DNA from 4 places in the Priestia sp. TRN 1309 genome. Region 4 is predicted to be linked to each of the others. Evidence: riboswitches for the same ligand, from Rfam matches in the RefSeq annotation. Region 4 holds a riboswitch; each other region holds the start of a gene.
What was found. A riboswitch is a leader RNA that binds a small molecule or an ion and turns the genes downstream of it on or off. The one in region 4 is predicted to bind cobalamin.

Region 1 (7,783 bases), on a different contig from region 4:
TTTATAAAAGTCATCATATCTTCTTGTGTGAGACGTCCAATTTTCACTTTCACTTCTGCTCGCTGTAATTCGATTGCTGCATTGTCGGTTACAACCGTCGCCGTAACGTCGTAACCTTCTTTTTTCACTTGAACAGCTAATGCACGTGCATCGCTAGTTCCCGCTAACAATAAAATCATTTTAACTCGCCGACCTTATCTTCATGGTGGTGATGGTCATGATGGTGATCGTGGTGATGGTGCCCGTGATCATGATCATGATCGTGATGATGATGGTGATCAATATGCTCCATAATGCCGAGGCGATATTGACATGTATCGCAGTTCATTTTCACTTCGCCTTCTAATCCTTCTTCAGCACGTTCTTTTAAAATTGTCTGCAGTTTTGGATGAAAACCGAAATAGCCGGCTAGCTTAAACTCAATGTTTTCATGCTGCATTTTATACTGCTTCACCATTTCTTCCAAACGCTTAATTAGTACTCCTGTAAATAAGAAATACGGGAGAATAACCACTTTTTTAGCGCCCAGTTTTAAACATCGTTCCACTCCTTCATCAATCAGTGGAGCGGTCACGCCCATAAAAGAAGTTTCGACGATTTTGTAGTTTGTTTTTTCCCAAAGAAGGCGCGTAATTTTATATAAATCACTGTTTGCATCAGGATCGCTTCCTCCTCGCCCTAAGACAATAACAGCCGTGTCTTCAGCTGGAGTTTCTAAATTTTCTCCTGATTCTTGTAATCTCGTTTTTAAAATTTCAAGGGCTTCTTCATGAACGCCAATGGGACGTCCGTACACGAAGTTTACGTGTAGATATTTTTCCTTAGCTTCATCTATAGCCGCCGGAATATGTATTTTTGAGTGGCCAGCTGGCAAGAGCATAATTGGAACTACAACTACATCTGTCGCTCCTTTTGCCACACATGTATCAATGCCTTGACTTACATTCGGACGTTCAAACTCTAGAAAACACGTTTCTACTAAAATAGATGGGTCCCAATCATGCTTCATAGTCGAGATAAACTCGCGAATTTGATCGTTCCCTTCAGGATCTCTACTTCCATGACCGACAAATAAAACTGATTTCATATAATGCCCTCCCATTTTTAATCTCCACACGGAGCTGGTTCTACTTTTATTTTTGGTGTTATATCTTGATAGTCGAATCCATAAACATTCTTCACACGCTTAAAGAATTTATGAAACCGCTCATTTGGATGACCTTTTTCTTTATATTCATGGACAATGTTCTCCACTATTTCAACAATGTCATCGGGCGCTATGCCTTCCGCCACAATTTGACCTGAATGGGCGTTTCGTCCAACCGTTTTAGCCCCTAAAAATAAGTCAAACGCACCTTTTCTGTAGACAATGCCGATATCTTCTTGAACAGCACCGTAACAGGCCATACCGCATCCATTAATACCAAGCTTCAGCTCTTTTGGCATGTCCATTCCACCGAGACGCTTTTGTAATTGTTCCGTATGCGGGATGGCGTCACTTTTTTCTCCATCACAAAAATCACACGCTTTAATTGTAAACACGTCTCCGACTGGAGATAGTAAAAAGGAAGCTGATTGGAGCTTTTTAATAATCACATCTGGCTGAGCCGTTGGAATTTGCAGTTTGATTTGATGGTCAGGCGTATACTCCATCGTACCTTTTTCACCAACAACTTCTGCTAGTGTTGTCATTTGAACGGGCGTAAACTTCTTATTTGCAAGCCCTGGACTAACTGCCACTTCAAAAATAGACTCAATTGGCTGGTGTACGACCGGTGAAGTAGTTTCACCTAAAATTGCTTGAAGCGCTTCTTCTGCCAGAGCTCGTGAAGCTGCTTTTTCTTCTTTTGTGTTCTGAACATCTTCAATAGCTGAAGCCGTTTGCTTTACAGTCTCCTCTTGATCAAGAGCCCATGGTTCTGCTTCTTTTCGAAGTCGCTGATGCGGTCTTAGCGGCTGCTCTGTTTGGTTGAGGGTATATTTACGCTGATACCCGCGCGGTGTAATCATTAAGTCATCGTAAAAGAACGTAGATGAATTTCCGACAACAACGGTAGTCAGCATGCCTATTTCATGATTTAACATGTCTTTTAAATTGGTCATTACCACTTCTTCACGGTCACGATAAGCGCTTTTCACAAGACCAACAGGCGTATCGGGGGAACGGTATTTTAATAAAATCCTTTGCGCTTCCACAATTTGTCTTGTGCGTCTTCCGCTTTTCGGATTATAAAAAGCTACTACAAAATCTGCTTGTGCAGCTGCTTCGATTCGTTTTTCGATTAACTCCCAAGGCGTAAGGTGGTCACTTAAACTAATCGTACAGGCATCATGCATCACGGGCGCCCCAAGGAGGGATGCGCATGAATTAATAGCCGAAATGCCAGGAATCACTTCCAGCTCTACGCCCGTTTCTTTTTTCCATCCTTTTTCAATCAACACTTCATACACAAGGCCGGCCATTCCGTATACTCCTGCATCTCCGCTTGAAATGACCGCCACGGTTTTTCCCGCTTCAGCTTGCTTTACGGCTTCTTGTGCACGGCTTACTTCTTCGGTCATTCCTGTACTAATAATTTGCTGATTCGTTAATAGTCCTTGAATTAATTCCACATAGGTTTTATAACCAATGATCATATCACTTTCTTGAATGGCTTCTCTTGCTCGCTGTGTAATATGTTCAAAGCTTCCTGGGCCGAATCCAATAACTAACAGTTTACCTTTCATGCTAGCTCCTCCTTTATGCGTTACTTTTTACTTTGTCAATTCCTTCTATGGAGTCACTCTTTTCCGGAGAAACAAAACCGTTTTGATCATATTCATAAATAAGTGATTCCTTTATACTGCAGCCTCCTGCTAAATGTTCTTCAACAATTCGATGAGCTACGTTTTCAGTGACCTGCTTGTACCAATCTCCTGAAGGGTACACGATAGCTACAGGAGCATCTTTGCATCTTCCGTTACAGCGCGTACGGGTTGTGTGAACCGCTTCATCTAGATTCAGTTCAGTCACTTTATTTCGAATAGCTTGCGTGGCTTCTTCTCCACCTTTTCTCATACAGCTGCTTCCATTACAAATCAATACGTGATGTTTTGTTCCATTTAAGTTCCACGTCGTCACACTTATTCGCTCCTTTACTAAAAAAACGCCTCTATCAATGATAGAGGCGCAGAAAAATTCAAACTAAGTTTTTGCACTTCCACCTATATCCCGTAGGGTAAGCTTCGCATTAGAAAAAGGCTGGTTTCCTGACTTCGATTCATCACTTGATTGCGCCTTCCCGAATACAGTGGCATATGCAATCAGCTCCTCTTCACAGTGGCGGGTACCGCGCTGGCTTCACACCAGACTTCCCATTTAACGCAATGTGAACATTGCGCACCTTTTTTGCACGATATGTAGTTTTGTGCTACGAGAAAAACCCGCTTCGCTAATATGCGAGCGGGTAAAACGTCAGAATAAAAGTGTACACGAATGCCACTTTAAGCCAACGTTTCCCTTCCCGCTCCCCGGAGAAATAGAAACTTCACAATAAAGACAGGTCTCCTGACTTGTGTATCATTCTACTTGAGAACCTTCCCGTGATTTTTCCACAGTGGTTATACTCGTTCGTCCACACTTACAGTTGCGGGGGCAGTACTGGTCTTTCACCAGTTTCCCTATTAAGCCTTCTTGGCATCTTTACTGTTGCTGTTTGATATATATGAACCTTTTAAACTATCAGAATAATAGAAGTAACTACCATATCATAGCGTACATTTTTTTTTATTTCAACTCTATTCTTTTCGTAAGATACAAGAAGCTATAAAAAAACAAGAGCATAAAGTCAGCTCTTGTTTTTTCATTATATAGCTACTAATGTTAAATGAGGATCATTATAATACACGACTTCTGAAAGAACTTTACAGCCATTTGTTTTTGCAAAAGCTTCTCTCGCCTGCGTTTCAGTTTCAAATTCAAACATTTTCATTTCTTTTCCAGCATATACCGTCAGTACCCACATGAAAAGATTCGCCTCCGATTATTGTAGTGATCGCTATATCCACATTATGACGAAACCCTATCCTTTTGAAAACCCATTCTACAAAACTTGTCACAAGAAACTTTTAAAAATTTAAAAACATTTTAACTTCTGTAAATGAACAAAATGTACAAAAGGTTTAAGCCGTATTATACCTCTTTAAAAAAGGTGCTTTTTTTACCAACTGTTGCTTCACCAGTAAAAAAATATATAGTATTTATTAAAAAAAGAAGCCGGACAGCCGGCTTCTTTTTTAGGAAAGGAAAGTACAGACATCACAGTCCCGTCCTGCTCTTTGTTTTGCATAAAAATACACTAATTAAATATTCCTTTCTTAAAGCAGAACCATGTTCGATTGCACATAGTGGTAAAGAAGCTTGTACGTATGGTTTAATGAATCTTGATGCGTTCTCTCAAACGCATGAGAAGAATCAATTCCTGGACCAATTAAGCCGTGTACGATGTCATGCCCGGCACGAATAGCAGCAGAAGCATCTGATCCGTAAAACGGATAAATATCTAATTTGTACTGAATATCATGCTGCTTAGCTAGCTCCACCAAATGCTTTCTCAAACCGTAATGATATGGGCCGCTTGAATCTTTTACACAAATAGACACGGTGTATTCATCAGTAGATTGTCCATCTCCCATGGCACCCATATCAACCGCTAAGTATTCTACCGTTTGAGGCGTAATATTAGAATTTCCTCCGTATCCAATTTCTTCATTATTTGAAATAAGAAAGTGCGTAGTGTATGGCAGTTCGATCTGCTCTTCTTGAATTGTTTTCATGAGCTGAAGCAATAAAGCTACGCTTGCTTTATCATCGAGATGACGAGATTTAATAAAACCGCTTTTTGTTATTTCTACACGAGGATCAAACGAAACAAAGTCGCCGACTTCAATTCCAAGACTGCGAACATCTTCTGCGCTATGTACTTTTTCATCCAATCGAATTTCTATATTATCTTGATTTCGCTCAGCTTTACCTGCATCTTTATACACATGAACAGATGTTTGATGCATAAGGATGGTCCCTGTAAATACTTCTCCTGCTGACGTTTCGATTTCACAATATTCTCCTTCAATGGAATTGTAGCGGAACCCTCCAATCAAGTCGATTTTCAGACGTCCACTCGGTTTGATTTCTTTTACCATAGCACCTAATGTATCGACATGAGCCGTCAGCATGCGGTGATGATCCGTATCTTTACCGGGAATAGTAGCGACTAAGCCTCCTTTTCGATTGCGATACGTTTGAATATTTAGCTCTTTTACATAGTCTTCGACAAATGAAATCACCTTTTCTGTATTTCCAGAAGGACTGGGAATCGAAACAAGCTTTTTAATTAACTGAACAGTTTCCGTCATTATGACACTTCCTTTGTCTCTCATTTCTTTTATTTTACCATATGTTTCAAAAAAGATAACAGGCAGCTCCAAACAAAAAAGCCAGGCAGCTGCCCGGCTTTTTTGTTTTAAGCTATGTTTGATTTCTTTAATTCATTTGTGTAATTTAATGATTTTTGCTTATCAAACTCGCCTTCAGACTTGGACATTACAATTGCAGCTAAAGCATTTCCTACTACGTTAACTGTGGTACGCATCATATCAAGAATGCGGTCAATTCCTGCAATAAATGCCATGCCTTCAAGAGGGAAGCCCATAGATTCAAGCGTAGCAAGTACAACTACAAACGATGCCCCTGGTACACCAGCCATCCCTTTTGAGGTTAACATTAGCACAAGAAGGAGCTGAATTTGATCCATAATGGAAAGGTCAATGCCGTACATTTGAGCAATAAACAGCGATGCCAGCGCCTGATAAATGGTTGAACCATCTAAATTAAACGTGTAGCCTGTTGGAATAACAAACGATGTAACCGATTTAGAACAGCCGAAGTCTTCCATCTTTTTGATAAGAGATGGTAAAACGGCTTCTGAACTTGCTGTTGTAAAAGCAAGAAGCAGCTCGTCTTTTAACACTTTTATGAGCGTAAACATGCTTGTTCCAGCCATTTTAGCAATAATTCCAAGAACCACAAGCACAAAGAAAATCATGGTGAAGTAAACGGCGAACACTAATTTCCCTAATGGAATAAGTGATCCGACACCAAACTTTATAATATTAACACCAATAAGTGCAAATACACCTACTGGAGCAAATTTCATCACCAAATTAGTTACCCAAAACATTGCATCCAAGACGCCTTCAAAAAAGGCTAAAACAGGTTTTCCTCTCTGTCCAATCGAAGCTACGCCTACACCAAACAGTACGGAAAATAAAATGATTGGTAAAAGATCGCCTTCTGCTACCGACTGAAAGACGTTTGTCGGAACAATATGAAGAAGCTCCTGAGCAATCCCTGTACTTTCAGACGTTTTTGCCGTTGCCTCATATTGAGAAATATCGCTTTTTGCAATATGTCCCATATCAACCCCTGCACCAGGGTGGAATAAGTTAGCGGCAATAATCCCCACTACAATCGCAATGGTTGTAACAATTTCAAAATAAAGAATTGTTTTTCCGCCAAGCTTACCTAATTTTTTGATATCGCCTACTCCTGCGACCGCTACGATTAATGCTGAAATCACGATCGGTACGACAATCATCTTAATTAAATGAATAAATATGTCTCCAATTGGCTGTAAAATAGAAATGGCCGTATCGCTTCCGTAAAAGATAGCACCTACAGCTACGCCTAAGATCAGTCCAATTAGAATCTGAGTTGCTAGACCTAACCTTTTCACTTTCTTGCTCCTTTCGCACAGTTGACTTTCACCTATCGAGCATATGCGGTTCAACGAACCGTGTATAAATATACATCCTTACAGCACCTTATGTAAACAGTTCTTTACTAATAAAGATGTAAGGCCGCACATGCAAATTTTTAAAAGCTACGGTTCTGTTTTATCATATCAAATAATTGTTGTACACTGAGATTTTTTTGCTAAGTATTTTTCTATTTTTGCTATTTCAGCGAATAAATAAAAAAAATAAAATTTTATATTGAAATATGCATTTTAGGTTAGTATAATACGATACATGTTTATTTTTATTATTCGAATATAAAATTCTGAAAATTTTAATTATTCAACACGATAATAAAAAGCATTTATAATTTTGGAGGTTTTAATGTGTCAAACAAAGTTCCTTTTTCATTTATAGTGGTTATTGGCTTTATGCTTTTTGCCCTATTCTTCGGCGCAGGTAATTTAATTTTCCCTGCGATGTTAGGTCAGTCTGCTGGAAGCAATATTTGGTCAGCAAATGCTGGATTTTTAGTAACGGGTGTAGGTCTGCCTCTGCTAGGCGTTCTCGCATTTGGTTTTTCCGGAAAAGAGGATCTGCAGTCTTTAGCTAGTCGCGTACACCCAGCTTTCGGTATTATCTTTACTACGATTTTATACTTGGCAATCGGACCGCTTTTTGCAATGCCAAGAACGGGAAGTGTTTCGTTTGAAATTGGCGTTAAGCCTTTTTTATCAGAAAATTCAGGTCACCTTCCCCTTATCATTTTCACGGTAATTTTCTTTACGATTACGTGCTTTTTTTCGCTAAATCCTGCGAAAATTGTCGATTTAGTAGGAAAAGTTTTAACACCTATTAAATTAACGTTTATTGGAATATTGGTAGTTGTAGCCGTTGTGAACCCAATTGGAAAGTTCGAAGCACCAAGCGAAGCTTATACAACACACTCATTTTTCAAAGGCTTCCAAGAAGGCTACTTAACAATGGATACATTAGCATCATTTGTTTT
Region 2 (7,783 bases), on a different contig from region 4:
GTCGTCAGTACAACGCTCAAGAAGCACTAGACATGGGATTAGTAAACACGGTCGTTCCATTAGAACAGCTTGAAGCTGAAACAATTCAATGGTGTGAAGAGATGTTAGAAAAAAGTCCAACCGCTCTTCGTTTCTTAAAAGCAGCATTTAATGCTGATACGGACGGCTTAGCTGGTATCCAGCAATTTGCGGGTGACGCAACGCTTCTTTATTACACAACGGACGAGGCAAAAGAAGGTCGCGATGCATTTAAGGAAAAACGCAATCCAGACTTCCAACAGTTCCCACGTTTCCCTTAAACAGCTGAAACAGCTTGGTGATTATCATCAGGCTGTTTTTTCAATTTGATTTAGTTAATTAGTATAAAAAGGAGAGAAATTTATGAGTGGCCAAACGATTCCTAATGGGCTTATGCAAAGAGCATATTTGACGCCAAACCGAGTGGCGGTAGAAACACCGCAAACGTTGCTTACTTTTCAAGAGCTTCATAAGCGTGTTCAAAAAGTAGCGCAGCAGCTTTCGTTTAACGGTGTAAAGCAAGGTGATACCATTGCTTTATGCATGAAAAACAGCGTGGAGTTTATTGAGATTTTACATGCGGTTTCTTATATTGGCGCTCGGGTGCTGCTCGTCAATACGCGTTTGACAAATGAAGAAATCAATTATCAGCTAACAGATGCAAACGTGTCGTTGCTTATTACGGATGAAGCATTTTTAACGAGAGAGTTCCAAAGTTCCATTACTCAGCTTCCTTTATCTTCTTTAAAAAGTTCTCCAGAAACAGAAACGTATTTTCAGAAAACGTGGAATCTCGAGGAGACGTTCACCATTATGTATACGTCTGGAACAACAGGTAATCCAAAAGGAGTGCTGCAGACATATGGAAATCACTGGTGGAGTTCTATTGGTTCAGCGCTTAATTTAGGATTAAATGAAAAAGACTGCTGGCTTATAGCGGTTCCTTTGTTTCATATTAGCGGATTATCCATTTTAATGCGGAGCGTCTTTTACGGAATGAAAATCATTTTAGAAGAACGATTTGAAGCAAGAGCGGTGAATGAAGCCATTGAAAACAAAGGAGTAACAATTATTTCGGTTGTCACTTCCATGCTATCGAATATGCTGGATGAATTAGCTGAACGTAAATATCCAAATACATTTCGCTGTATGCTTTTAGGAGGAGGACCCGCACCGCTTACTATTTTAGAGGCTTGTGTGAATAAAGAAATTCCTGTTTATCAAACGTATGGAATGACAGAAACATCTTCACAGTTCGTTACGCTTTCACCTGAAGATAGTTTGCGAAAACTGGGATCAGCAGGTAAACCATTATTTCCGTGTGCAATGAAAATTGTAGATGAGAATGGAAATGAAACACGTGAAGCAGGAGAAATCATTGTTAAAGGTCCAAATGTTACAAAAGGATATTTAAATAAACCTGAAGCTACTAAAAAAGCCCTTCAACAAGGCTGGTTCTATACAGGAGATATCGGGAAAGTGGATGAAGAAGGCTTTCTATATGTATTAGACAGACGCTCGGACCTTATTATTTCAGGTGGAGAAAATGTATATCCAGCTGAAATTGAAAATGTTTTGTTGAAGCATCCCGCTGTTAAAGAGGCCGGTGTAACGGGAGTAGCCGATGGAAAATGGGGACAAGTTCCTGCAGCATGCATTGTTATAAACGAAGACGTTTCAGATGAAGAGTTATCTTTACACATTCAACAATTTTTAGCAAAGTACAAACTTCCAAAGTATTTCGTTCGAGTAGAGGAGCTGCCGCGAACGGCCTCTAATAAAATCATACGCCGGAAGCTATCATCGTTCATACAGAAAGGAATTTAATCGATGATTATCAAAAAAGTACATCTTTATAAAATTGACATGAAGCTTCTTTCTCCTTTTTCAACAAGCTATGGTACGGTCCAGGATCGAGAATTGATTTTGCTTGAAGTAGAAGATGAAAAAGGATTTACAGGATGGGGAGAAGTCGTTGCTTTTTCATCTCCTTGGTATACGGAAGAAACGATTCAGACATGTTTTCATATGTTAGACGATTTTTTAATTCCTTCGCTTCTTCACCAGCAGCTTCAAAAACCAGAGGATGTTCAAAAGTTATTCAAACCTCTAAAGCGGAACAACATGGCTAAAGCAGCTTTGGACTGTGCTGTATGGGATTTGTATGCAAAGCGCCAAAATAAGCCCTTAGCTGAAGTAATTGGCGGAATAAGGCCTGCTGTAGAAGCTGGAGTGGTAGTTGGCTTAAATGATATTTCCATCATGAAAGAACAAATAAAGACTTATATGAAAGATGGTTATAAGCGCTTTAAAGTGAAAATTAAGCCAGGCGCTGACTATGAGCTACTGAAACAAATTCGAGATGAATTTCCAAGCATTCCTCTTATGGCTGATGCCAATTCAGCCTATACGTTAAGCGATAGTGATTCATTGAAAAAACTAGATGAATTGAATTTAATGATGATCGAACAGCCGTTAAGTTCGGATGATATCCTTGATCATCGATTATTACAAAAGCAAATGAAGACGCCGATTTGCTTAGATGAAAGTATTGTGAGCTATGAAGATGCACGTCATGCAATCGAACAAAAAAGCTGCAAGATTATCAATGTGAAAATCGGTCGAGTTGGCGGAATGTCTGTAGCAAAAAAAATTCATGATTTATGCGCCCTACATGGTGTAAGGCTTTGGGTTGGCGGAATGTTAGAAGCCGGGATTTCACGAGCTCATAACATCGCCCTTGCCACACTGCCTTCTTTCACGATACCAGGTGACATTTCTGCGTCGTCTCGCTATTGGGAAAAAGATATTATTAAGCCCGAAGTAGAGGTAGAAGCCGGAGTAATAAAGGTGAAGGAAAAACCGGGGATCGGATACGATATTGATAAAAAGTTTATCAAAACAATCACAGCATTTGAAAAAGAATACAAATAATTAAAAACCGTTTTTTATGAAAAACGGTTTTTTTATTGATGTTGGCAATGTTTAGTAGAAAAATAGGACAAATTTTTTAAAAAGAGCACATTGTTCCATCAAGCGTGTCAAAACATGTTATGATGGAGTAGTTTGATGAAAAAAGTCGAAGGATTTTATCGTAAAAAACAAAATTATTTTTGAAAATAGGTTGATAGTTTTCTAAGTTGTCCTATATAATGTGTTTATAACATAACACAATATGTTGTTTGTTAAACAATAATAAAATACTATATTTTGTGTTTTCCAGTGAAAAAGGTGTCTGATAAAAAGACTTAAAAGGGAATTTGGTGAAAATCCAAAGCTGTCCCCGCAACTGTGAATGCTGATGAAATAAGGAGATCCACTGTGAGTAAACATCATGGGAAGGCCTTAAAGTAAAAAGAAGCATAAGTCAGGAGACCTGCCTTTTTTATGTCGTTTTATCTTCTTCGGGAGGTGAGAGGGTAGAGCGAGGATTGAGAAAAGACTTAGTGTCTTCTTCTATCTTCGTTCTATTCGCTCACCGAGGTACGGTGAGCGATTTTTTATTTTGAAGTGAAGAGAGGAGCCATATTTATGGTGAATACATTAAAGCCTACAATTCTACATGAATTAACTGCATATATTGAACGTTTAAAAAAAGAATTTACGCAACTTGATTTTTCTTTGTATGAGGAAAAGGTTATTCAAACTGTTACAGTAAAGGAAAATATGACGGACGAAAAGGTTGCAAACGTACTAATTTTGGCAGCCCTAGAGCGTATTTCAATGGAAGAACCAGATTGGACGTACGTGGCGGCAGACGTCTACTTAAACGAACTATATCGAAAAGCAGCGGACAACCGAGGTTATGATAAAAAAGAGAAGTACGGTTCGTTTTATCAGCTTATTCAAGAACTAACAAAAATCGGCATTTATAATAAACAGCTATTAAAAACATATACAGAAGAAGAAATTAATGAAATTGCTTCAGTCATTATTCCTGAACGCGATCGTTTATTTACATACATTGGATTGCTGACATTAGCAGATCGCTATTTAGCGACATCACATGATAAGCGTGTATACGAATTACCGCAAGAACGTTTTCTTATCATTGCTATGACGCTGATGTCTCAAGAAAAGAAAGAAAATCGAACAGCATTAGTAAAAGAAGCGTACTGGGCGCTTTCTAGTCTATATATGACGGTTGCCACACCAACACTCTCAAACGCAGGAAAGAGCTACGGACAGCTATCTAGCTGCTTTATTGATACGATTGATGACAGCTTACGCGGTATTTATGATAGCAATACAGATTTGGCCACGCTTAGTAAAAATGGAGGCGGAATTGGTGTCTACCTCGGTCATATTAGAAGCCGAGGAAGTGATATAAAAGGTTTTAAAGGCGTATCATCAGGAACAATTCCATGGATGAAACAGCTAAATAATACGGCTGTAAGTGTCGATCAGCTAGGTCAACGACAAGGAGCTATTGCCGTATATTTAGACGTTTGGCATAAAGACATTTTTTCATTCTTAGACGCGCGTTTGAACAATGGTGATGAACGCCAGCGCACGCATGATTTATTCACTGGCGTATGTTTGCCAGATTTGTTTATGGAAAAAGTAGAAGCACGTGAAGACTGGCACTTATTCGATCCTCACGAAGTTCGTACGCTGATGGGCTACTCGTTAGAAGATTTTTATGATGAAGAAGAAGGCAGCGGTTCGTTCCGCACTCGTTACGCTGAGTGTGTAAACAATGAACAGCTTTCAAGAGAAACAGTGCCTGCTATTGAGATCTTCAAGCGCATTATGCTTTCGCAGCTTGAAACCGGAACTCCTTATATGTTCTATCGTGATACGGTTAACCGAGCTAATCAAAACCGACACGCGGGCATGATTTACTGCAGTAACTTATGTACAGAAATCACGCAAAACCAAAGTACAACGGTCGTAACAGAGGAAATTACGGAAGACGGAAAAATTATTATTACAAAGAATCCGGGCGATTTTGTTGTATGTAATCTTTCTTCTATTAACTTAGCGAGAGCCGTAACTGAAGATGTACTTGAACGTTTAATTCCAATTCAAGTACGCATGCTTGATAATGTTATTGAGTTAAATGATTTGCCGGTACTTCAAGCAAAGCTAACGAATCAAAAGTACCGCGCAGTAGGGCTTGGCACATTTGGCTGGAACCATTTGCTTGCCTTAAAGAAAATAGCATGGGAGACAGATGAAGCGGTAGCATATTGCGATGAATTGTATGAACAAATTTCTTACTTAACCGTGCAGGCAAGCATGAACTTAGCTAAAGAAAAAGGCGCATATCCATTATTTAAAGGCTCAGATTTTGAGTCAGGCGCTTATTTTGAAACACGTGAATACACGAGCGAAGCGTGGAGTGAACTGCGTAGCGAAGTTCAAAGCAATGGGATAAGAAATGGATATTTAATGGCTGTAGCACCTAATTCATCAACATCTATTATCGCGGGTTCTACGGCAAGTATTGATCCGATTTTCCGTAAGTTTTATTCAGAGGAAAAGAAAAACTATAAAATCCCAGTGACGGCACCAGATTTATCGCCAGCAACAAACTGGTATTATAAGTCCGTTTATTTAATTGATCAGCACTGGAGCATTAAGCAAAACGCCAAGCGCCAGCGTCATATTGATCAATCTATTTCATTCAATTTATATGTACAAAATGATATCCGAGCAAAAGAGCTGCTGGATCTTCATATGACGGCATGGAAAGAAAAATTAAAAACGACCTATTACGTACGTTCAACATCAAGTGAAGTCATTGAAGAATGTGAAAGCTGTCATAGTTAAAAGGAGTGAATAATTGATGACAAGCATGTTAAAACGAGAATTAATGAACGAAACAGCTCCGAACCGTTCGACAGGAATCATCAACGGCAAGAGCTCCAATATTCTAAACTGGGATGACGTCCGATTTTCATGGGCGTTCCCTAAATACAAGCGTATGCTAGCTAATTTCTGGACGCCGTTTGAAATTAATATGGGGCAAGATATTAAACAGTTCCCTCAGTTAACCGCTGACGAACAAGAGAGCTTTCTAAAAATTATTGGCCTGCTGGCGCTACTGGACAGTATTCAATCAGATTATGCTAGCAAAGTAGCTGACTATGTAACCGATTCTTCGATTAACGCTCTAATGATTATTTTAGCGCAGCAAGAAGTGGTTCATAATCATTCGTATTCATATGTTTTATCAAGTCTTGTACCAAAAGGAAAACAAGATGAAGTATTTGAATACTGGCGTACAGACGAAAAGCTTCGCGCACGAAATGACTTTATTACAAACGGATATAAAGCATTTAGCGAAGAAGCAACGGTTGAAAACTTTTTGAAGTCTATGGTATATGATGTTATTTTAGAAGGACTTTTCTTCTATAGCGGATTTGCGTTCTTCTATAATCTTGCGAGAAATCAAAAGATGGTGGCGACATCTACGATGATTAATTATATCAATCGTGATGAACAGCTTCACGTTGGGTTATTTGAAAAGATTTTCAAGGAAGTACTAAATGAAAATCCAGCTTATCGTACGGAGGAGCTAGAAACGTTTGTAGTTGAAACGTTCCAAGAGGCAGCTCGTCTTGAAATTGAATGGGCGGAATCTGTTATTGGAGAAAAATTCGACGGCATTACGATGAAAGAACTGCAGCAGTACATTGAATATATGGCGAATAAACGCTGTAATCAGTTAGGCTTCGGTCGAGCTGCTTTCCCAGAAGCACCGATTGAAAATCCTCTTCGTTGGATTATTGCTTATCAAGAGGTAGATTTAGGGAAAACCGATTTCTTTGAACAGAAATCACGACAATATACAAAAGCATCAGATGCAAATGGATTTGATGATCTATAAACACAAAAGCTGACTAATTTCCTTATTGATTAGTCAGCTTTTTTTAAGTGAATAAGTCCAAGTTCTAACGCACGTGTGGTAATTAAGTCATCAATTTCTTCTGGAATGTTTTCAAGTGTTCCCCATTTGTATGTCCATAAATGAGTAAATGATTGTACATAGATTGGAAAGGTTTGTTCATTTGCTTTTATGGCTTCTTCTTTAAAAAAATGAATCAGTTGTTCAGTCTTCATACTAGTCTCCTTTTTTATAATCTTGAAGAGAGAAAAAAGACAACCCAGAGGCTGTCCTTTTGCGGGTTACGCTTCAGTTGGCTTGAACGTTTTACAGTCTGTTTCATAGCTGCTTGCTGCATGTTTTCCGCTATGACTTACTACGTAAATTTCTTCTGCACTGCAGTGATTTCCATTTTTCCAAAAGTGACAGTTATTTACTTCACAAAGAATGTTTTGTTCCAACGTTAACCCTCCTTTGTATGTGATAGCTATAGTATGGTCAAAATTCAACTAACTTATAAGAAAGGTGGTAGACTTTCATTTTAATTGAGAATTTTTATCAATTAAACATTGACAAAGAGAATCATTCTCAATTAAACTGTATATATAGTAAAGAATACAGGTTGTTGTCAAATCATTAAATGAATAATTAATTGGGAGGGAACAAACATGTCATCAGTCATGGTTGTAGGAGGAGACAGGTTAAAGCATATTACAGATCGTCTAGCGGGAGAAGGGTTTAATGAAGTAATTCATTTAGATGGCCGTAAAAGCAATATGGTGAAGCGAGAAATTCCCGAACATATTGGGTTTGTATTAGTTATTACGGATTTTATTAATCACAATATGGCAAAAGTCATTAAAGAGAAAGCAAAAAAACAGCAAAAACCAATTTATTTCGTCAAACATTCATGGAGTGCTATTCGTAAAGTGA
Region 3 (7,783 bases), on a different contig from region 4:
GCGATTATCGCCATGGTAACCAATGTTGTCCCTTACCTTGGTCCTATTATCGCCATTATTCCAGCCATTATTATTGCGTTTATTACGTCTCCTTTCATGCTTGTAAAACTGGCCATTGTCTGGGCAGTTGTTCAATTGCTTGAAGGCAAAGTAATCTCTCCGCAAATTATGGGAAGAAGCCTGGATATTCACCCGATTACGGTCATTTTTGTCATTCTAACCGCCGGAAACTTATTCGGAATCATCGGTATTATTTTAGCCGTTCCTGGATATGCCGTTTTAAAAGTTATTATTACGCATATTTACCAATTCATCCGTTTGAACTCTACTATGTATCCAGATAAAAAAGCATAATAAAAAGCCCATCGATTTTCGATGGGCTTAACTTTTTACTTTTGTTCTTCTTCATCTTCACGATCAAACCAAAGGAGCTCTTGATCATCTTCATCTCCATTATAGTTGATGAGAATTTCTTCTCCTGCTTGGATATCCGTATATGCATAAAAATCAAAGGTATGATTGTCAAAATTAATTTCATACGTAGCATTGGGTGTATACGAGTGATTAAACAGCATACCGTATCCCAAAAGAATAGCCGTATGATTCACTCCATATTCAAAAGCATAATCCGCTAGTGTTGTTTTCTCAATAAAATCATGCTCTTTATTAGGATAAGCGATAACAGGAGCTTCGTGAATAAGCGTTCCTTTTTTAATATCTTGCTTAGCAAATACACCTCTGTTAAATTCTCCGTCGCTTATCGTAGACATTTTTATTTCGATCATATTCGTCACCTATATATTCTTTCCTCTAAGATTTTCTTCTTCCCTAAGCTTGACAGTTTATAATGGGGAAATCAACTGTTTTTCATAACCACTTGAATATAAGCTGAAGGAACGCTTATCATACGCACTTGTGTAAGCACTTACCTTGTTAGAAACACGCAATTTGATTTTATTTTAGACATAGAAAAGCAATGACCTGGCGCATAGCGCTTTTTTGAGCCATTCAACATGTGAAGAATCGTTTTTCTCTGTGATATAATCGTTTATGCTGCTTTTTTATGTTAATCTATGACTTTTATTACTGATTTTATCTTATGTTAGAAAGAAGGTTTCACATGAACTTAAATCACGACAGAGATGGTGTGATATATGCGGTCCTTGCTTATCTTATGTGGGGGCTCACGCCAATTTATTGGAAGCTGGTTCACCACGTAGCACCAGGTGAGATTTTAGCTCAGCGCGTTTTTTGGTCTTTTATTTTTATGCTTATTCTTTTATTAATGACAAAGAAATGGCGTACATACATTACGTTTATAAAAGAAATAGTGAAAAAACCATCCTTATTCTGGTCCCTTTTTACTGCGTCTGTACTTATTAGTGCAAATTGGGGCATTTTTATGTGGGCTGTCATTAATGGAAAAATAGTAGAAGCGAGCCTTGGACAATATATTAATCCCCTAACAAGTGTTTTATTAGGTGTTATTTTCTTAAAAGAGAGATTAAGCGGGGCTCAAATTTTTGCATTTATACTAGCAGGAATCGGCGTCTTAACGCTTAGTCTTCATTATGGTGTGGTTCCTTGGATTTCGCTTAGCTTAGCTGTTACCTTCGGATTATATGGTTTGGCAAAGAAAAAGATTAAAGCTGATTCAACGATTGGATTAACTCTTGAAACGATGGTCATCTCCCCTATTGCATTAGCATACATAGGCTACCTTACATTTCAATCACACTTGCAGTTTTTTGATTCTTTTTCAACAAGTCTTTTATTAATGGGCAGTGGAGTAGTTACAGCTTTACCACTCCTATTATTCACAAAAAGTGCTAAAAAAGTATCATTATCAATGCTTGGTATTCTTCAATATATTTCACCAACCTTGTCTTTGCTAGCAGGAGTCATTCTATACCATGAATCGCTAACAAAAGCTCATGTTATTGCTTTTAGTTTTATTTGGTTAGCTCTTATTGTTTATACGTTCTCATCTATTACTAAATGGGGGAACAGAAAACAAATAAGAAATAAAGTGGAGGCTTAACAGAATCATACACTCTCTTACGTATTATTTTTAAACAAAATAGGCTGGGAGGAGCATTATTTATGAAACGCATTATTGACTCGCATATTCATCTAGATCAATATGAACAGAAAAGCTGGAAAGACATAGTTGAGCAGGATCCTTCGTTACAAGCGCTTATTTCTGTATCTTCTACATTACACTCTTGCCAACTTAATCAAAAAATCAGCAAGTTATATTCCTGCGTGAAACCTGCCTACGGATTTCACCCTGAACAAATGCTGCCTTCTTCAAATGAATTAGCGGAGCTGTTTGCCTGGATTGATCAAAACAATGAAGAAATGATCGCTGTTGGGGAGGTTGGTCTACCTTATTACTTAAGTCAGACCTATACTCTTTCTCTAGAGCCCTATTTGGAGCTGCTTGAAGCTTTTATTATTCATTCAAAAAAATGGGGGAAACCGTTAATTCTTCACGCTGTATATGAAGATGCTGAGATCGTGTGCGACTTACTAGAAAAACATTCTGTGCCTAAAGCTCACTTCCACTGGTTCAAAGGAGCTAAAAAAACCGTTGAACGAATGAAAAACAACGGCTACTATATTTCCGTTACACCTGATATTGTATATAAACCTAAAATCCAAGCGCTTGCCACAGATTACCCTCTTGACTACTTGATGGTCGAAACAGATGGTCCGTGGCCATTTGAAGGACATTTTCAAAACCAGACAACGGTTCCATCAATGATGCATCAGTCCGTTCAGGAAATAGCACGTCTCAAAAGGGTTTCTGTAACGGAGACATATGATTTTTTATATCGAAATACAGCTCATTTTTATAATCTCTCCACATAAAAAGCCTTTCCCTAAGGAAAGGCTTTTTATATCTAAATTCGTTTCACAAGTTTTACGATCAGCACAATCACTGCAATGACAAGAAGAATGTGAATGATGCCGCCGCCAATATGAAAAACTAATCCTAATAACCAAAAAATAAATAAAAGTCCAATAATCGTCCACAACATAATTTTTTCTCCTTTTTTATATGTAGTATTTGTTATAATTTTATATTTCCCTAAATGTGCATAAATAAACGCATTTCATATACATCTTTTCACTAAAGAAGGTTCACATAATGTACAAAAAGCAATCATGTTCTCTGTGGTAAAATAAGTATGTAATCTTATTTAATTTAAGCGGAGATGATTAACTATGACATGGATTGTATTACTTTCCATCATTCTTGTAAGTGCACTCAAAATATTAATAACGTGTCTTCCAACTCCAGTGGTCAAATGGCTTATGACTAAATTTCAATTACACCCAACACTTGATGATCAAAACGCTACTGTCACAGTTGATGGGAAACATTTAGAAGGCAAAGACAAAATGCAAGTGATTGATTATTTTAATAAAGCAACATTTTTAAAACAATATTATGTCCATGAAGGAAATAAGGACTATTATAAACACCTAGAAGACAGTGAAACTCCACTTGTTATCGATACGAAAAAAGGGAAAAACGCTGTTCGACTATGCGTATATAGCTATCATGATCATGTCGACGTCGTGAAACAATATAAAAAGAAGATTATCGCCTACAGCCTTCTGTCTGATCACCTTCAAAAGCAGTCCATAACAGCTGACCTAGCTTAAACCAGTCGCCTACAAGGCGGCTTTTTTAGTTTTTAGGTTTAGTTTGAAGTTACCTTATTTAAAAATACCAAACTTTAACATTAATTCTAATGCTATAACATAAATTAATAGAATTTTCTAAATTTTTAAGAGGTGATGGATAATGCTTTCTTTGTTAGGGTTTGGAATGATTGCTACTTTTCTTTCTTTTCAAGTGGGCCTTTGGGACAACTATTATCATGACAATTACAGCCATTTTAACGAACGCTGTTTCCCTTTAGACTTCTACTATAAAAAAAGGAAGCCGACTACCATAAGGCAATCGGCTCACACATGTAGGATATTGATTTAACACTAACAAAGTACAACACAACACTAGTAATTATATAATATATTTCATTATTTTGAAAGCGATTTCATATATATTTTTAAAAATATTTTGTTACTTGTTTTTTATAGAAAAAAACCACGTTTCAGCCAATTCGAAACGTGGTTCTTTTCTGTAAGGACTTGCCCTACAGGCTATAAATGTAAGTTACGTTCATTATAGCATGAGCCCATATACAGATTCCATGGTAATTACTGTATGATCTCGTTACGTTACGACTCGTTGTATTTTTCTGTCCATGTGCAGCGTATTCCATGGTTCGTCCTGTTCAGCTAGCCTTTTGATAAAGCCTTGTGAAGCCCAAAAAGGAATAGCGCCAGGTAAGAAAGGATGAGTATGCAGATACAGCGTGTCATAAAAATGACTTTGGGCAAATTGTTCAACTGCTTTTAACAGCTGCTGTCCAATGCCTAGACGCCGGTACGCTGGATCGACATAGCATTTTACAACCTCAGCTGCAGTTCTATGTTCATATCGCTCTTTTAATGCATGAAACCGTCCATCGTAAGCGTATAAACCAATGGTTCCAATTACTTGTTGATTTTCCGTAACAGCTGCAAAAAAAGCAGCGTCTTTCGCTTGAACGTAATGTTCATTAAAATGAAGCAAATCCACAGGAAGCTGATTTTTTTCCAGCATAGGAAATAGCTCATTCCGCATATTCATGACAAACTGAATCACTTCAGCATCCTTTTCTTTTACTTCTTTAATTTGATACATTTGTACTTCTTGCACGTTTACTGTCACATCCTTTTAACGATCATTGTATACTTTTTCTTTTCTCTGCTTATGCTGCAATGTTAACTACGGCGTTACGTCTAAATGCTGAGTCAGCATATAATACTCGCTTGGATTTGTTGTCCAGTTTTTCACTTTTTGATTATAAGCAACAACAATGTTTGGATGTACAATCGATGACGTCAGCATTTTTCTATTAATCAAAGCGGTTGCTTGTTTGGCTAACTGATCTCGTTTTGCGTCATCTACTGTTGAATTTAACTGTTCTATCATTTTTGTTAGCGTATCATCATTAATCCGGCTGGCATTTAAACCACCGCCGGGCAAATAGTTCGTACTTAAATAATAGCTGGCATCTCCTCTAGGTGCTGTGATAAGGCTGTACAATGCTAAATCCCAATCATCTTTTGCCATTACATATTCATCGCTATCTTCAACTAGGTGAATCTTAATAGTAATTCCTAACTCTTTGGCATTAGACTGTATAAGCTGAGCAATTAAAGGCAGTTCTGGCAAAGAACTATATGTGACAAGAGAGAGCGATAGTGGCTTTCCATTTTTGATTGCTTTGTCATTTTTGATTTGATAGCCTGCTTTCTCTAAATATTTTTTAGCAGATGTCATACCTCTTTGCTCATTAGCAGTACTATCAGCAAAAGGTAATTGGGGTAAAAATGGACCTCGAGCCGCTGCCGCTTGATTGTTCATGATGCTGCTAACAATTTCTTTTCGGTTCAATAAGGTATCGATAGCTTTTCTTACATTTTCGTCTTTTAATGCGTCATTAGTTTGATTGTAAAGCAATAAATGGGTGCGCACACTAGGTACTCCACTTACTTTAAAAGACGGATCTGTTTGTAAAGTGCCCAAGCTTTCTAAAGGCGGGCGATAAATAATATCGGCTGTTCCAGATTGAAGAGCAGCAACTCGCGCATTAGCATCTTCGTTAAATCCAAAGATCGCACTTTTCAATTTCACTTTTCCACCCCAATAATTTTCATATCTTTCTAATTTTACTTGATTTCCTTGATCAAAAGACAAGACGCGAAATGGACCCGTACCAATGGGCTTCTTAGCTATATTAGAAGCATCAACATCTATAATAGCTGTATTTGGATGCACTAATTCAGAAGGAAATTTAGGCATTGTTTCTTTTAATGTAATTGTCAGCGCATGACTGTTCGCTTTCATTTCTTTAATATTTAAAGCGTTTTTCATCGCATAACTTTGGTCTATCGTTCTTTGAAGAGAAGACTTAACGGCATTTGCATTCAGCGCTTTTCCATTTTGAAACGTGATGTTCTTTCTTATCATAAATGTCCATGTAAGGCCGTTATCTTTCGTTTCCCACTTTTCAGCAAGCCAAGGCTTTATTTTTAAATCGTCGTTGATTTTAACAAGCGTCTCCCCTACTCCCCCACGAACTGCTGTATAATTATCGTCCGTATGAGGATCAAGCGTTGCAGATGTAAAATTAAATAAAAACGTCACACTTTTATCCGTTTTCTTTCTTTCTTTTATACTTACGCTCTCTTCATTAGGAGCGCAAGCAGTGAGGCAAAGTAACACGAGAAATATCATAGATACAAGTTTTTTATTATTTATCATTCATTTTTCCACCTTCTATTTTAATACACAAAAAAAAGCACTTCTAAAAAGAAGTGCTTGCCTTCACAACAAATTCAGATAAACGTATCCCTTGTTTATCGTATTTTTGATTCTGCCAAAACACCTCCCTATCCTCGTAGGTTATTGTGTGCTGCGATTTATGGCAGGTCTCCTGGCTTCAAGTCATTGCCTTATACCGCCTTCCCGTCTCTAAATAGACAGTGGCTTTTTGACATAAGGCTCCTTGTTACAGTGGCGGGACCGCTCCGGATTTTCACCGGATTCCCTTTTAAGGCAATTGAAAAACAATTGCCACCATAAAAGCTGGTTATTTAATTTAGTAGCGTGCTCTTGAAACTCTAGAAGTGGAAGCTGATGGTGAAATATCTTCATCATCAAATCCAGTGGCAATAACGGTTACCATCATTTCGTCCTTTAAATCTTCATTAATCACAGATCCAAAAATCATATTTAAGTCCTGATCAGAAGCGGACGTGACAATATCTGCTGCTTCCTGTACTTCGTAAAGACTCAGGCTGCTGCCGCTCGTAATGTTCAGCAGCACGCCTCTTGCTCCATCAATCGATGCATCTAGCAGCGGACTAGAAATCGCTTTTTTCGCTGCTTCAATTGCTCGATCTGATCCCGAAGCTCGTCCGATACCCATAAGCGCAAATCCTTGATTAGACATAATTGTTTTTACATCAGCAAAGTCAAGGTTAATCAGCCCCGGAACAGCGATTAAATCTGAAATACCTTGAATACCTTGGCGAAGAACATTATCTGCTTCACGGAATGCTTCAAGCATAGGTGTCTTTTTATCAACGATTTCAAGCAAGCGGTCGTTTGGAATGACAATAAGGGTATCTACCGATTCATTCATCGCAGTAATACCGCCTACTGCTTGCTTGGTACGTTTATTTCCTTCAAACTTGAAAGGGCGAGTAACTACTCCAATTGTTAAAGCATTTAGTTCACGGGCAATTTGGGCAATAACCGGAGCTGCTCCAGTACCAGTGCCTCCCCCCATGCCAGCTGTTACGAATACCATATCTGCGCCTTGCAGTACTTCTTGAATTTGCTCTCTGCTTTCTTCTGCAGCTTCTCTTCCTACTTCTGGATTAGCTCCTGCACCTAATCCTCGCGTTAATGCCGCACCAATCTGCATTTTCACATCTGCTTTAGATAAATTAAGCGCCTGAGCATCCGTATTAACGGCGATAAATTCTACCCCTTGTACACCATGTTCAATCATACGGTTAACGGTGTTATTTCCTCCACCGCCGACTCCAATTACTTTAATTCGCACTAATGGCGATACATCTGCATCAAATCCAAACATTCTAAGTTCCTCCTCAATGATCAAAATTACTTTCTCTTATTATCCGAAAAAAC
Region 4 (7,783 bases):
ATTGAAAACGTACTTTTCCATTCTTCCGAAAGACGCGCTTCCGCTCTTTTTCTGTTAGCACTTCTGAATAGTTTCCGCTTCCCATGCGCCCGAGCCAGCTGGTAAAGAGAAGTAAGGGGCCACCGTAGCGAAAAGCGTTCCAGATGGAGAAAGTGATAGTGGCTATAAGAACAGAAACCGCCACGATGATGGAGATCATCCAAGCTTTTCGAATAATAGATTCATCGGTTATACTGTGGTAATTATTAGGAGTGTAAAAAACCCAAGAAATTTTCTTCTTTGGATCATGGAATACAGTAGCTGTTGAATCATATTTATCTTGTTCAATTTTTCGGGAAATAATTTCTAAAGGATCGTAACGTGTTTTTTCTTTAGGCATTCTAATTGAAGCTAAGATATCACCTTTCTCATTTAAAATTTGAAGCGAAGCATCTTTTTCTTTTAACGCCTTTTTGATAAGAGGGATATCGCTTTTGGGAGGCACACTTTGTTTATTATATTTAGCATACAAAGCATATAGCTGGTCTTTTAAATCGCTTTTATAGCCCAAAATATAATAAGTAGGTGTAGTCAAAAAGGTATCAAGTTCTGTTACGACATTATAGCCTTTAAATTTTTGGGTTTTATCCATTTCTAATAACTCTGAAAGACCGTAGTGCTTAGGTAAGTCTTTTGGGGAGTTAACTTCTCCAATTACTTTTCCTTGTTTGTTCAGTACTTGGTACCATAGTCCTTCTTGTTTAAGTTGTTTTGCTAAATCATCTGAAACGCTTGCTTTTCCACCTTCAACTGTTGTATCCCCGGTTAATACGCTAAGTGATCCAGAGGGCAAGTCTCTTTTGATATCTTGCTTTGAAAGGTAATAAGCTAGAAACATTAAAGCGCAAAAAAGAACGCAGCAAACACATGCAATAATTGCAATAAACTGAAACGAAAAATGAAAGGTCAACCTTCTTTTAATTGATTTCATAGTGCTTTTCCGTTCACTAATTTATATCCAAGTCCGCGCACTGTAACTAAATGTTTTGGATTGCTAGGATTATCTTCGATTCTTTCTCTAATTCTTCTAATATGAACGGTTACCGTATTATCGTCTACGAACTGGTTATATCCCCAAACGGCTTCAAGCAGCTGTGATTTAGAAAGAACCATGTTCATGTTTTTACAAAAATGAAGTAGTAGCAAAAATACTTGTGCGGGGCAAGCAACCGTTTGACCATCTACAATGAGCTCTCCAGCGGATTCATCTACGATAAAACGATCAAACTCATAGCGATTTGAAGGCTGTAATTCCATTTTTACAGGACTTCTTTCGATCAGCGTTTGTTTTCTGCGCAATCGTGCTTTAATTCGTGCCGCAATCTCTAAAGGATTAAATGGCTTGGTTACGTAGTCATCTCCGCCCATGGCGAAGCCCGTTAACACATCCAAGTCAGATACTTTGGCTGTTATGAACAGGATATAAGCGTTTGAGAGCTCACGAATTTTAGGACAAATATCAAATCCGCTTTTATCGGGAAGCATGACGTCCAACAAAATAATATCAATCGTTTTATTATGTAAAACATCTAGCGCTTCTTGAGCGGTGTGAGCTTTATAGATTTGGTTGAAGCCTTCTTTTTTTAATACTGTCTCCAACATTTTGACAATAGCAATTTCATCATCAACTAGCAATATAGATGCATCTTCCAATATAAATCACCTCTGTTTCATTTCATACGTATTCGATTTTAGCATAAGAACATTACGAAAAGATTAACAAAATTGGAAAATGTTAAAGAAAAGATAATCTCCTGTTTATTTTCTTGAAACCTTCATTTCATATACTAAATATATAGACACATAGTAAAGGAGTTAAAAGGATGAGTAATGATTTTAGGCGGGTTAAAGTAATTGATAGTATGAGAGGATTTAGCTTGCTGGGTATTTTACTAGCGAATATGCTAATTTTTCAATACGGTATTTATGGAAAGGATATGATTCATCTCTTTTCCCTATCACCAAGCGATTCAGCAGCCTATATTTTTTTAAAAGTTGCCGTAGAAGAAAGTTTTATGCCAATCTTTACTTTTTTATTTGGCTATTCAATGGTGAAGATGAAAGAAAGCTTAGAAAGAAGGGAGTTAGGAGTAAAAAGGCATTTCTTTCGCCGCTTTCTTCTGCTTCTAGGGTTTGGTCTACTGCATGGAGTACTTTTATGGGAAGGAGATATTCTTACGTTTTACGGAATGATGGGGATATTTTTATTAGTTTTCTTTTTAAACCGTAAAGCTAAAACGCTGTTGGTATGGGCATCAATTTTACTAGTTCTTACGGGAGCAGCCGGTTACGGTTCATTAAACGATAATATGTATCTTCTTAGTGATAAGCAAACGCTCACCACATACGTAAAAGATACGATTCATGTGTATGGAAGTGGAACTTATGAACAAATTAAAGACCACCGCAACAACGTTGATCCGATGAATATAGCAGGATATAAATTTGCTTTTGCCTTCTTGTTTACACCATTTATAATGGGTGCTTTGTTTTTGTTTGGTATGTATGCGGGGAAGAAAAATTGGTTTTACGACGCTTCAGCTAATCAAAAACAGTATGGCCGTTGGGCGGCCGTGTTGATTCCGCTTAGCTTGCTGTTAAAAGGAACTATGTACGTATGGCCAGATGCTAATTGGGCTGGTTCTACACATATGTTAGGTGGGAGTCTCTTATCTCTTGGTTATATTGCAGGCTTTGCTTGGCTATATGCGAAATACGAAAAGTCATTTTTGATGAAGGCTTTTGAAAGCGTAGGCAGGATATCGCTTAGTAATTATTTAATGCAAACGGTTATATGCACGACGATTTTTTATGGTTATGGATTAGGTTATTTCGGAAAGCTCGGAATGATTGCAGGGGTTTTTGTCTGCATAGGTATTTACGGAATTCAGCTTATCGGAAGTTATATGTACGTGCAAAAATTTCAAACTGGACCGGTGGAAAAGCTGCTGCGCATATGGACAAATTTTTCTTGGAACGGAAAGCCCAAAGAGAAAAAAGCTTTACCTGAGGGAATAAATCATCCTTTTGTTGGATGATAGCAGTCAAACTTATGTAAAAAGGAGATTTTAAAAATGTGGGCCATTAGTGTAAAAGAGTTTCAAAGCTTATTTAAAAGTGTTAAATCAATTATCGTTATTTTAATCGTATGCGGTGCTTCCTATGGAATAGCCCATCTAGTTAGTCAACTTGGAGGTCAACTGACGAGCGCACAGATTCGAGATGGAGCCAACGGGGGAATTTTGGTGATGCTTCTCGGATTCGGACCCTTGTTTATTTCAAGTCTTTCTCACAATGTTATTAATCAAGAAATTAAAACAAGAACAGCCAGGTTTTTAGTTACCAAAACATCAAGAGAGCGTATTGTACTAGGAAAATTCTTAGGAATTTGTTGTTTCTGGCTTGTTTGTATCTCTATTTCATTTCTACTGATTGGTTTTATTTCGCATCATTTTTCTTTTTATATATTTTTAGAGTGCCTGCTATTCACTACTTGTATCATTTCATCTGTTTTAATGCTTTCAGCTTTACTATCAAATCCAATTCATACTATGTTTTTATCAATTATTTTATCAATTGTTTTACCGGTACTGAGCGTATGGAGCATATTTTCATCAAAAGCGTACATTGCATGGTTTAAGTATGTGACACCTTACTACTATTTAAAGTTGGAGAAAGGGTATTTAACGGTTCTTCTTATTTTTGCAGCACTTTGTCTATGTACGGCACTTTGGAGTTTTAAAAGGAGAGAAGTATAATATGTATGCTATAGAAACAAGTAAATTAACTAAAAAGTATGGATCAAAAACAATTGTTAACAGTATTAATTTACAGGTACCACAAGGAGAAATTTACGGATTTTTAGGGAGAAACGGAGCAGGGAAGTCTACATTTATTAATATGCTTACTGGCGTTTCATTTCCTTCAGCGGGAGAATTTACGCTGCTGGGACAGAGTGATATTGATTTAGAGCTTCAGAAGAAAATAGGCGTGCTTCCTGACTATGCTACCTTTTATGATGAGATGACGGCACTCAATCATTTGCGCTATTTTTTAAAGATAAACGGACATCGTTTTTCTAAAGAACACTGTAGTAATGTACTGAAGAAAGTAGGATTAGAAGGACATGACCATCAGAAAGTTGGAAAGTTTTCATTTGGAATGAAAAAGAAGTTAGGAATTGCTCAAGCGATTGTAACAGACCCAGATCTTGTCTTTTTAGATGAACCAACTTCTGGAGTAGATATTGAATCTGCTCTCCACATTCATGAATTAATAAGAGAACTTCAAAATCAAGGCAAGACAATTTTTATGACGTCTCATAATTTAAATGAAGTTGAGAAGATTTGTACACGTGTAGCGATTATGAAAAATGGTGTTATTTTAGTAGAAGGGACAATGGAAGAACTGCGTTTTCAATACCAAGCGAAAAAAACGGTGATGATTAAACATGATCCTTACCCAAGCAGTCATAAAGCATATATTCAACAGTTTTTCCGTACGGTGAGTCCGGACGTGGAATACCATCACACGTACACAAAAGTGATGCTTCAAAAAGAGAGAAATATCCCTCTGATTATTCGCGAATTGATTCAATGCGGTATCGATATTTATCAAATTCACGTAGAAGAGCCTTCTTTAGAAGAAATCTTTTTGCAACAAAACATCGTGGATCATTCGCAGGTAAGTTAATGGGCAAAAATCTGTTGGCTTACCACTCAGCCTGACTAAGTCATTTATAAATACCAGTTAGGAAGCCTCTGACAAAAACATGTTCATTTTCCCAAGAAACTGATAAGATAGCTAATGACATTTAAAAATAAGAAAGGATTTCGATTATGTTATCAGCTATTAATTCAGTAGACTATACCATTTTCCATGCGGTGAATCAGTACGCCTCGCATGTGAAGTTTGTAGATTCGCTAATGGTATTCTTTGCAGATTATGCCCAGTATGTACTTATTGTTTTACTCGGCTTGTTTTTACTTATTAATAAAAACGGCAGCCGTGTTGTAGCATTTCAAGCTTTATGTGCTTGTGCCACAGGAGTCATTATCAATAAAGTGATTAGTTTATTTGCTTATCGAGATCGTCCGTTTATCTCTCACCACGTGAATCAGCTTATTGATCACGCCGCGAATTCTTCATTTCCAAGCGATCATGCTACATCTGCATTAGTTATCACTTTTACCATCTGGCTGCATTTCAAACGTTCAGGGCGCATGTGGGTTGTCATGGGTGCACTCATTGCATTTTCACGCGTATGGGTTGGCGTTCACTATCCATTCGATGTGTTAACAGGAGCCGCTTTAGGCTGCGTGCTGGCGCTGTTTATTCATTATGTTATTTTTAATACGAAACTGATGAGGGCTATTACCAACTTGTCTATTTTTCGAAAATCACCTTATGACGAACAGTCTCAATATTATTAAGAAAAAGTCGCATATACGCGGCTTTTTTTATTGGAAAATTTTTAATGTATTTAACACTTGTTTTTTAAAATTGAATTGTGTACAATTAAATTACAGAAACGATAAATAAAAAATTTTAATAAAATTACTAAAAAAGAGGAGAGATTTATACATGAAAGCTTTATATGAAACGACAGTCGTTAACACAGGTGGAAGAACAGGAGAAGTTCATTCTTTAGATAATATCTTTAATTTAGACGTTGCAACACCTCCAGCGCTTGGTGGAGAAGCAACAACAGCAACAAACCCAGAGCAGCTATTTGCAGCTGGATACAGTGCTTGTTTCAACAGCGCGTTAGAATTTATGTTGAAAAAACATAACGTAGAAATTAAAAGCAGTGAAGTAAAAGCTACGGTTCAGCTGCTTCCAGATAAAGCTGATCAAGGAGTGAAAATTGCTGTAGCGCTTGAAGCTCATATCGAAGGTTTAGATTTAGAAACAGCTAAAAAATATGTAGACCTAGCCCACTCATACTGCCCGTATTCAAAAGCAATCAGCGGCAACGTAGACGTAACGGTAGAAGTAGTTTAATTGCTTTAAAAAGCCCTGCTAAGCATGTAAAGCTCAGCAGGGCTTTTTTATTTGAATTTTCTCTATTCATTTGTAAGGAGTACTAGTATAATGAGGAAGAAAATGAATCATTCGCACAGTTTAGGTGCTCTTACATAGCGTAAGAGGTAACAGGGAATCGAGTGCAAATCTCGAGCGGTCCAGCCACTGTAAGCAGGGAGTTTTCTATCTTATCGTCACTCAAAACGGGGAAGGCGGTAGAAAATGATGATCTCAAGCCAGGAGACCTACCTATTCTGTACACTTGACTCTTCTAGGAAAGAGGCGGTGTATCAAGGTACGCAGTGAGTAATTACTGTTTATTTTCATATGCCGACACATCCTCAATTTCTATAGAATTGAGGCTTTTTTACGTTTTATTTTAAAAAAAGGAGTGTAGGAAATGGAAGGTTTATCAGTTTTTTTACTTGTCTTTTTATTAGGAATCAGGCACGGATTAGATGCAGATCACTTAGCTTTTATTGATGGCCAGACCCGATATAATTGGCGAATGGGCAGCCGTTTTGCTCCGTGGGTCGGAACGCTGTTTTCACTAGGTCATGGAGGAATGGTGGCCGTCACGGCCGGGGTGCTGGGCGTAGTGATGAAGAATTTTACGTTTCCAGCATATTTCGATCATTTTGCATCTTGGGTATCTATCATCTCTCTCTTTCTGATTGGGACATTAAACACATATCATTTGCTTCGAACTAAAAACAAAGAAGAAGAGTTTCAGGTGAGCGGGTTAAAAGGGAAGTTTATTCCGAAAATCGCAAAAGGAACAACGAATCCTTTTTTAATTATTCTTGTAGGAGCGCTGTTTGCCCTAGCGGCTGAAACGGTCAGTCAAACGGCCGTGTGGTCTCTAGCTGTAGGGAACGCAGGCAAATATACGCCGCTTTTATTAGGACTAGTATTTATGTTTGGTATGATGCTGACAGATACAATCGATTCACTGATTGTACATAAAATGGTGAATGAATCGAGTAAGTTTGGGCAATCTGCTTCCCGCTTGATGGGCTGGGTTATTGTTATCCTCGCATACGGGGTGTCCTTCTACTTAGCATTCACTTTCTTTAATCCATGGGCCGAAGTAAACTTTGAAATGGTTGGCGTTATTTTGTTTGTTTTTTTAGTGTCTATGTTTGTTTTTGTAAGTGTGAAGTCAAAAGGGAAAAATATCAAAATAAATGTCAATTAATAAAATGAAAGCTTTAATCTGTTGAAGATTGAAGCTTTTTTGTATAAATTTGTTGAAGTTTATGGCTATTTTCGGTCGGTTATGAATAAGTTAAAGTATTATCTGTATTTTAAGGATGGAAAATTGTCTGAAAACCATTATAATTAAGGATAATTTAAGGTCGTTATGTGAAACGTAGAACATACTCATACGTACGATAAATAAAAGCAATGAATGCACAAGCAGCAGGGGTTGTTTGGAGGAGGAATTGATTTGAGTCAGGTAATGGTAGAACAAAGCGTATTTAGTTATTTAAAAGAACATGAACAAGAGATGCTCGAAGATTTAGTTGGATTTGTGAAAAAAGAATCACCGTCCTACAGTAAAGAGTTAGTGGATCAGTGTGGAATGTATTTAACGCAGCTGTTTCAGAAGCGTTTAGGCGTAGGGTATGAAATCATAGAAGAAAAAGAAGTAGGAAACCACTTGAAATTTACGATTGGAGAAGGAGAGAAGCAGCTTTTAATTATCGGTCACTTTGAC

Region 1: linked by a shared signal. The riboswitch ahead of ACRPLQ_RS09655 ((2Fe-2S) ferredoxin domain-containing protein) and the one ahead of ACRPLQ_RS23195 (sodium:proton antiporter) in region 4 are both predicted to bind cobalamin.
Region 2: linked by a shared signal. The riboswitch ahead of ACRPLQ_RS24435 (ribonucleoside-diphosphate reductase subunit alpha) and the one ahead of ACRPLQ_RS23195 (sodium:proton antiporter) in region 4 are both predicted to bind cobalamin.
Region 3: linked by a shared signal. The riboswitch ahead of nikA (nickel ABC transporter substrate-binding protein) and the one ahead of ACRPLQ_RS23195 (sodium:proton antiporter) in region 4 are both predicted to bind cobalamin.

The regions. Positions count from the first base shown of each region.
Region 1 is NZ_JBOZGM010000002.1:463,002-470,784, reverse strand. Features, by position in the region: gene cobK (precorrin-6A reductase) at 1-179, opposite strand, end outside; gene ACRPLQ_RS09665 (sirohydrochlorin chelatase) at 176-1,087, opposite strand; gene cobJ (precorrin-3B C(17)-methyltransferase) at 1,105-2,727, opposite strand; gene ACRPLQ_RS09655 ((2Fe-2S) ferredoxin domain-containing protein) at 2,741-3,121, opposite strand; cobalamin riboswitch at 3,223-3,402, opposite strand; cobalamin riboswitch at 3,521-3,699, opposite strand; gene ACRPLQ_RS09650 (hypothetical protein) at 3,846-4,004, opposite strand; gene ACRPLQ_RS09645 (M42 family metallopeptidase) at 4,357-5,394, opposite strand; gene ACRPLQ_RS09640 (cation:dicarboxylate symporter family transporter) at 5,502-6,773, opposite strand; gene brnQ (branched-chain amino acid transport system II carrier protein) at 7,161-7,783, shown strand, end outside.
Region 2 is NZ_JBOZGM010000009.1:15,067-22,849, forward strand. Features, by position in the region: gene menB (1,4-dihydroxy-2-naphthoyl-CoA synthase) at 1-299, shown strand, start outside; gene ACRPLQ_RS24425 (o-succinylbenzoate--CoA ligase) at 382-1,845, shown strand; gene menC (o-succinylbenzoate synthase) at 1,849-2,952, shown strand; cobalamin riboswitch at 3,231-3,416, shown strand; gene ACRPLQ_RS24435 (ribonucleoside-diphosphate reductase subunit alpha) at 3,550-5,793, shown strand; gene ACRPLQ_RS24440 (ribonucleotide-diphosphate reductase subunit beta) at 5,810-6,853, shown strand; gene ACRPLQ_RS24445 (hypothetical protein) at 6,883-7,086, opposite strand; gene ACRPLQ_RS24450 (DUF1540 domain-containing protein) at 7,153-7,311, opposite strand; gene ACRPLQ_RS24455 (DUF2325 domain-containing protein) at 7,519-7,783, shown strand, end outside.
Region 3 is NZ_JBOZGM010000008.1:33,771-41,553, reverse strand. Features, by position in the region: gene ACRPLQ_RS23870 (AI-2E family transporter) at 1-354, shown strand, start outside; gene ACRPLQ_RS23865 (SET domain-containing protein) at 390-785, opposite strand; gene rarD (EamA family transporter RarD) at 1,121-2,041, shown strand; gene ACRPLQ_RS23855 (TatD family hydrolase) at 2,104-2,874, shown strand; gene ACRPLQ_RS23850 (lmo0937 family membrane protein) at 2,907-3,044, opposite strand; gene ACRPLQ_RS23845 (YfmQ family protein) at 3,232-3,675, shown strand; gene ACRPLQ_RS23840 (GNAT family N-acetyltransferase) at 4,250-4,777, opposite strand; gene nikA (nickel ABC transporter substrate-binding protein) at 4,847-6,388, opposite strand; cobalamin riboswitch at 6,533-6,723, opposite strand; gene ftsZ (cell division protein FtsZ) at 6,726-7,730, opposite strand.
Region 4 is NZ_JBOZGM010000007.1:57,289-65,071, forward strand. Features, by position in the region: gene ACRPLQ_RS23160 (sensor histidine kinase) at 1-970, opposite strand, end outside; gene ACRPLQ_RS23165 (response regulator transcription factor) at 967-1,692, opposite strand; gene ACRPLQ_RS23170 (DUF418 domain-containing protein) at 1,863-3,077, shown strand; gene ACRPLQ_RS23175 (ABC transporter permease) at 3,114-3,797, shown strand; gene ACRPLQ_RS23180 (ABC transporter ATP-binding protein) at 3,799-4,731, shown strand; gene ACRPLQ_RS23185 (undecaprenyl-diphosphatase) at 4,878-5,471, shown strand; gene ACRPLQ_RS23190 (organic hydroperoxide resistance protein) at 5,623-6,042, shown strand; cobalamin riboswitch at 6,148-6,330, shown strand; gene ACRPLQ_RS23195 (sodium:proton antiporter) at 6,464-7,261, shown strand; gene ACRPLQ_RS23200 (M20 family metallopeptidase) at 7,493-7,783, shown strand, end outside.